2 regions of the Rhizobium sp. NPDC090275 genome follow, and region 1 is predicted to be linked to the other one. Evidence: predicted binding sites of a transcription regulator. Region 1 holds the regulator's gene; the other holds the start of a gene.
What was found. The regulator PhoB, encoded in region 1, activates phosphate uptake and scavenging genes when phosphate is short. The targets are predictions, from matches to a motif close to TGTCATNNANCTGTCAT.
Positions count from the first base shown of each region.

Region 1 (5,663 bases):
TCGCTGTCTGACGACATCATCACCGCCGTGCCGCGCGCTCTGCGTGACGGTTCTCTCGGCCTCGGCGCCACGCGTTCGGAAACGATCAAGAAGGTCGTTCTCCCCGCCGCGCTGCCGGGCATCGTCGGCGCCCTCCTGATGACCGCCTCGCGCGCCATCGGCGAGACCATGATCGTCGTGCTTGCGGCCGGTGTCGCCGCCCGCATCCAGATCAATCCGTTCGAGCCGATGACGACGGTGACGGTCAAGATCGTCAACCAGCTGACGGGTGACCTTGAGTTCACCTCGCCGCAGACGCTGGTTGCCTTCGCGCTTGGCATCACGCTGTTCTTCATCACGCTTTGCCTTAACATCTACGCGCTCTTCATTGTGCGCAAATACCGGGAGCAGTACGAATGACGGACGTTGTTTCCTCCGGACAGGGCGTCGTCGTCTCCAAGGCGCCGGCCCGCCGCGACATCGGCATCAAGCGTCGCTACGCCGCCGAACGCCGCTTCCAGGCCTATGGCATCGCTGCCATCTCCTTCGGTCTGATCTTCCTGGCCATCCTGCTCACGACGGTCATCCGTCAGGGCTACACGGCCTTCGCGCAGACCTCGATCACCCTGCCGATCGAGTTCTCCGAAAAGGTGCTCGACCCCAACAACAAGCGCGCCACCGACCCGTCGGTGCTGATCGCCGCCAACTATCCGGTGCTGATCCGCGACGCCATGGTCAAGACGCTCGGCATCAACGCCCAGAGCCGTCCGGAAACGCGCGACGCCACCGCGATGATCTCCAAGGGCGCGCCGATCGTGCTCCGCGACATGGTCGTTGCCGATCCGTCGCTCATCGGCAAGACGGTCAACGTCACGCTTCTCGCAGACGCCAATGTCGACTCGGCCATCAAGGGCCAGATCGACCTGACGGTTGACGAGAAGAACCGCAAGGTCAACGACCGCCAGGTCGGCTGGATGCAGCAGATGGCAGCCAGCGGCACGCTCCACAAGGAGTTCAACACCGGCCTCTTCGTCAACGGCAACTCCAGCCGTCCGGAAGCCGCAGGTCTCGGCGTCGCCCTCATCGGCTCGCTCTACCTGATGTTGATCGTTCTTGCCTTGTCGCTGCCGATCGGCGTCGCCGCTTCGATCTATCTCGAAGAGTTCGCGCCGAAGAACAAGCTGACCGACCTGATCGAGGTCAACATCAATAACCTCGCGGCCGTTCCGTCGATCGTCTACGGTCTGCTCGGTCTCGCCGTCTTCATCAACTTCGCAGGCCTGCCGCGCTCCGCGTCGCTGGTCGGCGGTCTGGTGCTGACGCTGATGACGCTGCCGACCATCATCATCGCCACCCGCGCAGCACTGCGCGCCGTGCCCCCTTCGATCCGTGCGGCCGCTCTCGGCCTCGGCGCTTCGAAGATGCAGATGGTGTTCCACCACGTCCTGCCGCTGGCAATGCCTGGCATCCTGACCGGCACCATCATCGGTCTGGCGCACGCGCTCGGTGAAACCGCGCCGCTGCTCCTGATCGGCATGGTCGCCTTCGTTGCCAATGCGCCTGCCACCCCGATGGATCCCTCCACGGCTCTGCCGGTGCAGGTTTACATGTGGGCAAACGAAGCCGAACGCGCTTTTGTCGAGCGCACGTCCGGCGCCATCATCGTCCTGCTCCTGTTCCTGATCGTCATGAACCTCGGAGCCATCCTCTTGCGTCGTCGCTTTGAGCGCCGCTGGTAAACGGAGTAAACATCATGAACATGTTGACGGAAGCAGCAGTTGAGAAGGCGCTAGACCAGAAGATGAATACCATTCCGTATAAAATGATCGGCCAGGACGTCTCGGTTTACTACGGCGAGAAGCGTGCGCTTTTCGACGTGAAGCTGAACATCCGCGAAAACACCGTGACGGCTCTCATCGGTCCGTCGGGCTGCGGCAAGTCCACCTTCCTGCGCAGCCTGAACCGCATGAACGACACGATCGACAACTGCCGCGTCACCGGCAAGATCACGCTCGATGGCGATGATATCTACGATCCGGATATCGACGTCGTCGAACTTCGCGCCCGCGTCGGCATGGTGTTCCAGAAGCCGAACCCGTTCCCGAAGTCGATCTACGAAAACGTCGCCTACGGCCCGCGCATCCACGGTCTCGCCAAGGCGAAGGCCGACATGGACGTCATCGTCGAGCAGAGCCTGCAGCGCGCCGGCCTGTGGAACGAGGTCAAGGACCGCGTGCATGAAGGCGGCACCGGCCTGTCGGGCGGTCAGCAGCAGCGTCTGTGCATCGCCCGCGCGATTGCCGTTAGCCCAGAAGTCATCCTGATGGACGAGCCCTGCTCGGCGCTTGACCCGATCGCGACCGCAAAGGTCGAGGAGCTCATCCACGAGCTGCGCGAAGCCTACACGATCGTCATCGTCACGCACTCGATGCAGCAGGCAGCCCGCGTTTCGCAGCGCACCGCCATGTTCCACCTCGGCAACCTCGTCGAGGAGAACGATACCGACAAGATGTTCACCAACCCGGATGATCCGCGCACCCAGGATTACATCATGGGCCGCTTCGGCTGATCTCCGAAACCGGTAAACCTCAGGACATTCAAGGATAAGCCCCATGGCATCGACACATATCTATTCCGCCTATGACGATGATCTCAAGTTCCTGACGCGCCGCATCTCCGAAATGGGCGGCCTCGCGGAACAGATGGTCGGCGACGCTGTTCGCGCGCTCGTCAACGGCGATACTTCGCTCGCCCAGAAGGTCATCTCCGACGACGTGATCCTCGATCACGCCGAGCGCGAGATTGGCGAAAAGGCGATCATCACCATCGCCCGCCGTCAGCCGATGGCCGCCGACCTTCGCGAAATCATGGGTTCGATCCGCATTGCGGCCGATCTCGAGCGCGTCGGCGATCTCGGCAAGAACACCGCCAAGCGCGTCATCGCGGTTCAGAGCACCGGCGTTCCACGCAAGCTCGCCCGTGGCCTCGAGCATCTCTCCGAACTGGCGCTCGTCCAGCTCAAGGAAGTTCTCGACGTCTACACCAGCCGCGTTGCAGATCGTGCCAAGTCGATCCGCGAGCGCGACGAGGAAATCGACGCGATGTACACCTCGCTGTTCCGCGAGATGCTGACCTACATGATGGAAGATCCGCGCAACATCACCAGCTGCACGCATCTTCTCTTCTGCGCCAAGAACATCGAGCGCATCGGCGACCACGCCACCAACATCGCAGAGACCATCTACTACATGGCTACCGGCGCCCAGCCGGAAGGCGAGCGTCCGAAGGACGACACCGCCAACACCGTCGGCGCGGTCACGGAATAAGCGTTCCGGACCCACGCCCCCAGGAGACCGAGACGAATGATCCCAAGAGTAGCAGTCGTTGAAGACGAAGAAGCACTGAGCGTGCTTCTTCGCTATAACCTTGAGGCCGAAGGCTTCGAAGTCGATACCATCCTTCGCGGTGACGAGGCCGAAATCCGGCTGCAGGAACGCACGCCTGATCTTTTGATCCTCGATTGGATGCTGCCCGGCGTATCCGGCATCGAGCTGTGCCGTCGCCTGCGCATGCGCCCGGAGACGGAGCGCCTGCCGATCATCATGCTGACCGCCCGTGGCGAGGAAAGCGAACGCGTTCGCGGCCTGTCGACCGGCGCCGACGACTATGTCGTCAAGCCGTTCTCCACGCCAGAGCTCGTCGCCCGCGTCAAGGCGATGCTGCGCCGCGCCAAGCCGGAAGTGCTCTCCTCGCTGCTGAAGTGCGGCGATATCGAGCTCGATCGCGAAACCCACCGCGTTCACCGCAAGAGCCGCGAAGTCCGCCTCGGACCGACCGAATTCCGCCTCCTGGAATTCCTGATGTCGTCGCCGGGCCGCGTCTTCTCCCGCTCGCAGCTGCTCGATGGCGTCTGGGGCCATGACATCTATGTCGACGAACGCACCGTCGACGTTCACGTCGGCCGCCTGCGCAAGGCGCTCAACTTCTCCAACATGCAGGATGTCATCCGCACCGTTCGCGGCGCCGGCTATTCGATGGAAGCGTAAGGCGCTTCCATTCCGTCCGATCCAACGAAAAACGGGCCCGCGAGGGCCCGTTTTCTTTCGTTCCTTATCCGGCTTTCCGGGTCATGCGACCCGGTTGGCGGCCTTGCGGCGCTCGTTGACCGGCTGGTAGGCCATGCGCTGGTGATAGGTGCAGTAAGGCGAGTTGTCGGGGGACTCGCAGCCGCAGAAGTGGAAGTCGTCCGTCAGCGGATCGCCGACCGGCCACTTGCACGTACGCTCGGTCAGTTCCGTGAGGCCGAGGCGGCGCGAGATCGGAACGACGACGTTGGAAGCCGGACGGTAACGGACTTCCTCGATCGCATCGATGTCCATCTCTTCCTTGAGAGCCACTGCGCCCTGCGGGCGGGCAACGGCGCGGCTTGGCGAGATGCGTGCGGAATTGAAGCTGTTGGCGGGGCGCGGGGTCGAAACCGCCGGACGCTTCGGCGCCCGTGTCGCCGTCGTCGTGCCGCCGGCCTTGGCGCGGCCAGGCAGGTTCAGACGGTGGACCTTGCCGATGACGGCGTTGCGGCTTACACCGCCAAGTTGTGCCGCAATCTGGCTGGCGCTCAGGCCTTCGGCCCAAAGCTTCTTCAGTCTTTCAACGCGCTCGTCTGTCCAGTTCATGCCCTGTCTCCGCCTTATTGCGTTGGTGTAGGCAGAATCCTTCACCCATGGCACGGACGTGTCCGGACCAAGAAACGCTTGCTCGATTTTGGTGACTAGTTCCGCCGCATGCAGTCTAGTAATTGAGTTTTAACCTAGAGTGAGGGCGACTCCGTGACAAGAGTCGGTTGAATCGCGGCGAATCGATTTCTCGGTTTTCCCCAACTTGCTGGGTGGTAGAGTCATTTCTGCAACATTAGCTGTTGATAGCTCGCCCGCGCCCCGATGCTTGCTTGACGCATGCGACAAAAGCTCAGTTTTGTTGACATCGCACTGCGAAAAGACAATAGTGCCCCTCGCCGCCGAAAGGCGGCATTTTTCATTTCCGGGCACCCGCTTTTTAGCCGGATTCCGGGCCTTTGTTGAGCGAATGACAGGAGATCGCGCCATGGCTGAAGCCGCGCCGCTTTATGATACCTACTCTCGTGCCCCGCTGCGGTTCGAGCGAGGAGAGGGCGTGTGGCTGATCACCGAAACTGGCGAGCGATATCTCGATTTTGGCGCGGGCGTTGCCGTGACCTCCGTCGGCCATAGCCATCCGCACGTCGTCGGCGCGCTTAAGGAGCAGGCCCAGAAGGTCTGGCACCTTTCCAACATTTACGAAATCCCCGGCCAGGAGCGCTTCGCCAAGCGTCTGACCGATGCAACCTTCGCGGATAAGGTGTTCTTCACCAATTCCGGCGCCGAGGCGCTGGAATGCGCGATCAAGACCGCGCGCCGCTACCAGTATTCGAAGGGCCATCCCGAGCGCTTCCACATCATCACCTTCGAAGGCGCATTCCACGGCCGCACGCTGGCGACGATCGCCGCCGGCGGCCAGGAGAAGTACCTCGAAGGCTTCGGCCCCAAGACACCCGGTTTCGACCAGGTTCCCTTCGGCGATATCGAAGCCGTCCGCGCCGCCATCACCGATGCCACGGCCGGTATCTTGCTTGAGCCGGTACAGGGCGAAGGCGGTATCCGCCCGGCGAC
Region 1 is NZ_JBIVYL010000005.1:17,876-23,538, reverse strand. It holds gene pstC (phosphate ABC transporter permease subunit PstC) at 1-399, shown strand, start outside; gene pstA (phosphate ABC transporter permease PstA) at 396-1,718, shown strand; gene pstB (phosphate ABC transporter ATP-binding protein PstB) at 1,733-2,548, shown strand; gene phoU (phosphate signaling complex protein PhoU) at 2,592-3,305, shown strand; gene phoB (phosphate regulon transcriptional regulator PhoB) at 3,342-4,025, shown strand; gene ACIQUB_RS13870 (GcrA family cell cycle regulator) at 4,107-4,652, opposite strand; gene ACIQUB_RS13865 (aspartate aminotransferase family protein) at 5,080-5,663, shown strand, end outside.

Region 2 (5,663 bases), on a different contig from region 1:
CACCCGTCACCTCCGATCCGAATGCGCTGGCCAAGAGTGTCGGCCTGGCGCTCGGCCAGTTTCTCTCCGAAGCCATTCCCGACAACTACACGATCGGCGTCGGCTGGGGCCGCACCATGACGGCCTCGCTGTCGAGCTTCCGCCCGCCGCGCCGCGACAATTGCAAGGTCGTCTCGCTCCTCGGCGGCATCGTCGCCGTGCATCAGACCAACCCGATCGACTACACCTGGCGGCTGGCAAGCCAGCTCGGCGCCGAGTGCTACATGTTCCTCGCGCCGCTCCTGGTCGATTCCACCGAGACCAAGCGCAACCTCATCGAAAAATGCGGTCTCGATACCATCTACCGGCTCGCCGAAACGCTCGATCTCGCCATCGTCAGCTGCGGCGATATCGGCCCGCATTCGACCTCGCTGTCGGAGGGATGGATCTCCAAGGGCGAATTGCAGGAGCTGATCGATGCCGGCTGCGTCTGCGACACCATGTTCAATTTCCTCGACAAGGACGGCAACACGGTCGATCATTCGATCAACAGCCGGGTGATGTCCGTCGATCTCGATACGCTGAAGAAGGCCAAGCACATCGTGCTCTCCTCCGGCGGCGCCCACCGGGCGGTTGCCATCAGCGCCACCATCAAGCGGATCGGCTGCAACACGCTGATCACAGACGAAAGCGCCGCCCGCGCCCTGATCGAGCTCGCCGACGCCGCCTGACGCATCGGGCGCATCGGCGACATACGTCGCATCATCCAGACGCCGGTCATTTGCGTAAACGCTGCATGACCAAAGCCGCAGACAATGCCTCCACCGACCACGCGGAAAGCCCAACCGGCAGATTTATCCTGGCCGGCCTCTACATGATCGCCGGCTGCGCGCACCTGCTCTTCCCAGCCGCGTTCCTGTCGATCACCCCGGATTGGGTTCCCTTCCCGGCCGAGGTGATCGCGTTCACCGGCCTGTGCGAAATTGCCGGCGCGATCGGCCTGACGACTGAACGGTTACGCCGCTCGGCCGGGATCTGCCTGGCGCTTTATGCCGTCTGTGTGTTCCCGGCCAACATAAAGCACGCCATCGACGATCTCGGCTCGACCGCGGCCGCCTTGGGTTGGTGGTATCATCTGCCGCGCCTCGCCCTGCAGCCGGTCATCGTCTGGTGGGCGCTGCTTGCCGGCAAGGTGACGCGCTGGCCATTGCCGGCTTCGCACTGACCTCGGCGCAGCGGACGGAACTGAAACGGCTCGACACGACGCAAATTGCCGGCGCATGATCGTTCTGCGTCAAACCGCCACGTCGTACGCGCCGGGCCATTTGATAATAGCCAAGGGAAGAGCTGGCCGTGGGGGCACAGTCAGGAGGCAAGATTTGTCGAAGCGTAGCTTTTCGTTTCCCGTAGCCGATGTCCGGGCCCGCGCGCTCGGCGAAATCCATTCGCGCCCCTATACGCTGATCCCCGTTTCCCGCGTCATCTTCCAGGTCGCCTTCCTGACCGAGGCCAACTTTGCCGCCGATCAGGCGATCCTGAAGGCGCTCTCGCTCGCCCAGGGCGTTCCGGCGCCCGCCGCCGACACCAGCCACCACACGATGAGCTGGGGCAGCGGCACGCTGCGCTGGGAGCGCCACACGGAATTCTCGACCTATTTCTGGGACACGCCGGCGCCGGCGGAATTCGGCGCCGAGATCCCGGTCAATCCTTTCGGCGCCAGCTTTGCGGCACCCGGCCCCTTCATCTCCGGCGTTCGCATCGAGATCCGCCCGGATAGCGAGGATGTCGCCGACGTCATCGCCAATTTCGATCCGACCAGCCTCTGCCAGAGTATGGTGGCCGATAGCCAGGCGACCGTGATCACCGATTTCCGTCAGGACGGCGACGGCTTGACCAAGTTCCTGGTGCTCGATCATGGCATGACGGATGGCGCCCGTGGGATGCTCGCCCAGCGCCTGCTCGACATCGAGACCTATAGGACGCTGGCGATGATGGGCCTGCCGTTGGCGCAGACGCTGTCGCCCGAGATCCGCCAGATCGAGACGAGCTTCACCGCCATCACGCAGGGCATGAAGCAGCATGCGCGCGCCGAAGCCGACGCCACGCTGTCGGAGATCACCCGCCTCGCCGCCGAGCTCGAGGCCAATGCTGCCCTTAGCCTCTACCGCTTCGGCGCCAGCCGCGCCTACTACAACATCGTACTCGAGCGCGTCGCCATGCTGGCCGAAAAGGCGCTCCCCGGCAACGAAACGCTCGGCGCCTTCCTGCAGCGCCGCCTGGCGCCCGCCATGCGCACCTGCCAGTCGGTCGAGGAGCGGCAGGCCGACCTGTCGCGCAAGCTCGCCCGCGCCACGGCCCTTCTGCGCAGCTGGATCGATGTCGAGCTGGAAAAGTTCAACACCGAGATCCTGGCCTCGATGGACAAGCGCGCCCATCTGCAGCTGCGCCTGCAGCAGACGGTCGAAGGCCTGTCGGTCGCCGCCATCTCCTATTACGTCATCGGCCTCGTCGGCTATCTCGCCAAGCTTCTACATGGCGTCGGCGTCGAGATCGCGCCGGAGACGCTGACCGGCGCCGCCGTGCCCTTCGTCGTCCTCGGCGTCTGGCTCACCGTGCGTCGCATTCGCAGCAAGCACAGCGACGACCATGTCAAAGAGGCCAACCGCCCCGACGCGCTGAGCTGATCCGAAAGGCCGGCGGCACGCTCACCTGCCGACCACTTTGCGCACGCATCTCCGCGTCCGGCCGAAGCGTCATATATCCTTCATGACACGCTGCTTATTTGGCGCCATGAGTGGCCTTGCCCTGCGTGCTTTCATGATATCGTCATGCGGCGCAAAGCAAGGCAGCTCCGCAAGCGTCCGAAGCGACAAATCTGAACAGGGATCGAGATGACCACCATGAGAGGCACGCCTTCAACCGACTGGCTCGAGGCCGAACTGGCCGATACGCTGGATGAAGACTACGAGCTCGAGCTCTCCGAGCCGGCGCTGTCCGAGGAAATCCGCAAGATCTACCGCAAGGCGCATCCGCCATCGATGCCGCGCATCGAGTATTTCCGTTCGTTGATCGCGCTGCAGTCCGAGCTGATCCGCCTGCAGGATTGGGTCACCTATCACAAGGAAAAGGTGGTCGTGATCTTCGAAGGTCGCGATTCCGCCGGCAAGGGCGGCGTCATCAAGCGCATCACCCAGCGCCTCAACCCGCGCGTCGCCCGCGTCGTGGCGCTTCCGGCTCCGTCGGACCGCGAAAAGTCGCAGTGGTACTTCCAGCGCTACGTGCCGCATCTGCCGGCTGGCGGCGAGATCGTGCTCTTCGACCGCTCCTGGTACAACCGCTCCGGCGTCGAACGCGTCATGGGCTTCGCCGACGAGGATCAGGTCGAGCAGTTCTTCAACGACGTGCCCGAATTCGAGCGCATGCTGGTCCGCTCCGGCATCCGCCTCGTCAAATACTGGTTCTCGATCACCGACGAAGAACAGCAACTGCGCTTCCTCGTGCGCATCCACGATCCGCTGAAGCAGTGGAAGCTGTCGCCGATGGACCTGGAATCGCGCGTCCGCTGGGAAGCCTACACCAAGGCCAAGGAAGAAACCTTCGCCCGCACCAACATCCCAGAAGCGCCCTGGCACATCGTCGAAGGCAACGACAAGAAGCGCGCCCGCCTCAACTGCATCGACCATCTCTTGTCGCAGTTCCCCTATGAGGACGTGCCGCACGAGGAGATCGCCTTGCCCGAGCGCGTGTTCAACCCGGATTACGAACGCAAGGTCCTGCCGCCGGAGTTGTACGTTCCGTCGAAGTATTGATTGGAAGCGTCGGCGGGTGAGGCGCCCTCATCCGCCGGCTCCATCACAGGCAGCCCATCTAGGCGCGTGCCCGCGCCTTCTGCCCGGCATCGCGGATCAGATCGAAGACCGCCTTGGGCTTGGCTAGGCCGAGCAGCTGTGGTGTCGGATCGAGGGATGGCATCCAGACTGCCATCGACCGATTACCGAACAGAGAAACAGATGGCCCGAAGCGGATATCACCCTTTGTGTTGCCGTCACCAACCAGATTGAGTTCCGGCAGACGATCCAACTCGATCGACGTAAAGCGCGCAAAAGGGGCGGACCGCAAAATGAGGACCCGCTGGTCGGTCACGGCATAGAGGGTGCGGCTACGCAGCCAAGCATCGACGAAAAAGCGGCCAACGGCAAAGAAAATCCCGATGCCGACGAACATTGCGCCCCATAGATAAAAGAACACCGGCGCACCCGTCCGCGTAACCATGACAAGCCAGAAGACCGCGAAAGAGAGCCACACCGCGCTAAACGGGATCATCAGCGCGTCGCGGCTGGTAAACATCAGTCCCTGGGCCGGCACACCGCGCCATAGCACCCGCTCGTCGCGCACCAACCTGGAATTCAAGTCATCAGCAGTCATGCGCCTCTCCCAAACACGTTCCACCGGCAAGATGGTAGAGTGTCAGAATTAACTTTCGGCTACAGATGAACCACCATTACGCGCATTTTCCTACTCAGCAATCGAAGCTTTGAGATCAAGCGTGAGGTGAAAACCCCTACCCCACCATCTTCGCTTCCGCCTTCAATCCCAAAAGCGCCGCCCCAATCAACCCCGGCTCGACGCGGCATTCGCTGCGCACGACCAGCGGGCGGTCGAATTTGCGGAGGATACGCTGGCGCACCGCCTTGTCGAGCTCATCCAGCAGCGGCTCCACATTGGAGAGCCCGCCGGCGACGGGGACGATGGTGGCGCCGGTGATGTTGACGGTCAGCGCCAGAGGAGAGGCGAGGAGGTCGATGTAGACGTCGATCGTGCGGGTCGCCTTTTCCTCGCCGCCCAGCCACTGGCCGATGATTTCCTCGCTGGTGAAGCCGAGGCCATGGAGGGTCTTGTGCAGGCGTTCCATGCCGCGCGCGCCGCCGACGGAATCGACGCAACCGCTCTGGCCGCAGCCGCAGGCATAATGCGGGATCTCGACCGGCGGGTGGCCGGCGCGCAGTGCAACGATCGGGCCGTGGCCCCATTCGCCGGCAAAGCCGCCGGCCTCGTTGATCAGCCGGCCATTGGCGATCACGCCGCCGCCGACGCCGGTGCCGAGGATGACGCCAAGCACGATGCGGTGGCCGCGACCGGCGCCGAGGCCGGCTTCGGCCATGGCGAAGCAGTCGGCGTCGTTGGCGACCAGCACCGGCACGCCGAGCTCGGCCTGAAGATCTGCGGCGATCGTGCGCTGGTGGATGCAGGGAATATTGGCGCAGGTGAGCAGCTGCGTATCGGGATCGACGACACCGGCGATCGAGATCGACAGCAGCGTCGGCGTACCGCCGGCTTCCGCGATGAAGGTTCTCAGCGTATCGACGAAGGCGCCGAAATCATCGAGGGGGGTCTTGCGGCGGCCGAGCGGCGTGATCTCGGTTTCGGAAAGGGCAACGCCGCCCTTGATCGCCGAGCCGCCGATATCGAAGGAGATGATCATTCGTATTCTGCTTGTTCCAAACGGTTAGAATCTGCTCGCACCGTTCGGTGCGATTTGCAAGCCCAAACCCTGATCAGGCAGGCAGCGTGATGCGGGCTTCGAAACCTGAGTTTTGACCGCTGGCGGGAGACATCAGGTCGAGCGTCCCACCCATTTGCGAGACGATGCGCTCGGCGATCGCCAGGCCAAGGCCGGATCCGGA
Region 2 is NZ_JBIVYL010000007.1:32,308-37,970, reverse strand. It holds gene ACIQUB_RS18385 (sugar-binding transcriptional regulator) at 1-710, shown strand, start outside; gene ACIQUB_RS18380 (DoxX family protein) at 776-1,204, shown strand; gene ACIQUB_RS18375 (DUF3422 family protein) at 1,359-2,663, shown strand; gene ppk2 (polyphosphate kinase 2) at 2,871-3,788, shown strand; gene ACIQUB_RS18365 (PH domain-containing protein) at 3,847-4,404, opposite strand; gene ACIQUB_RS18360 (ROK family protein) at 4,541-5,461, opposite strand; gene ACIQUB_RS18355 (ATP-binding protein) at 5,535-5,663, opposite strand, start outside.
Region 2: ppk2 (polyphosphate kinase 2) is a predicted target of PhoB. The motif match lies at 2,731-2,747, and genes of this name have one in related genera.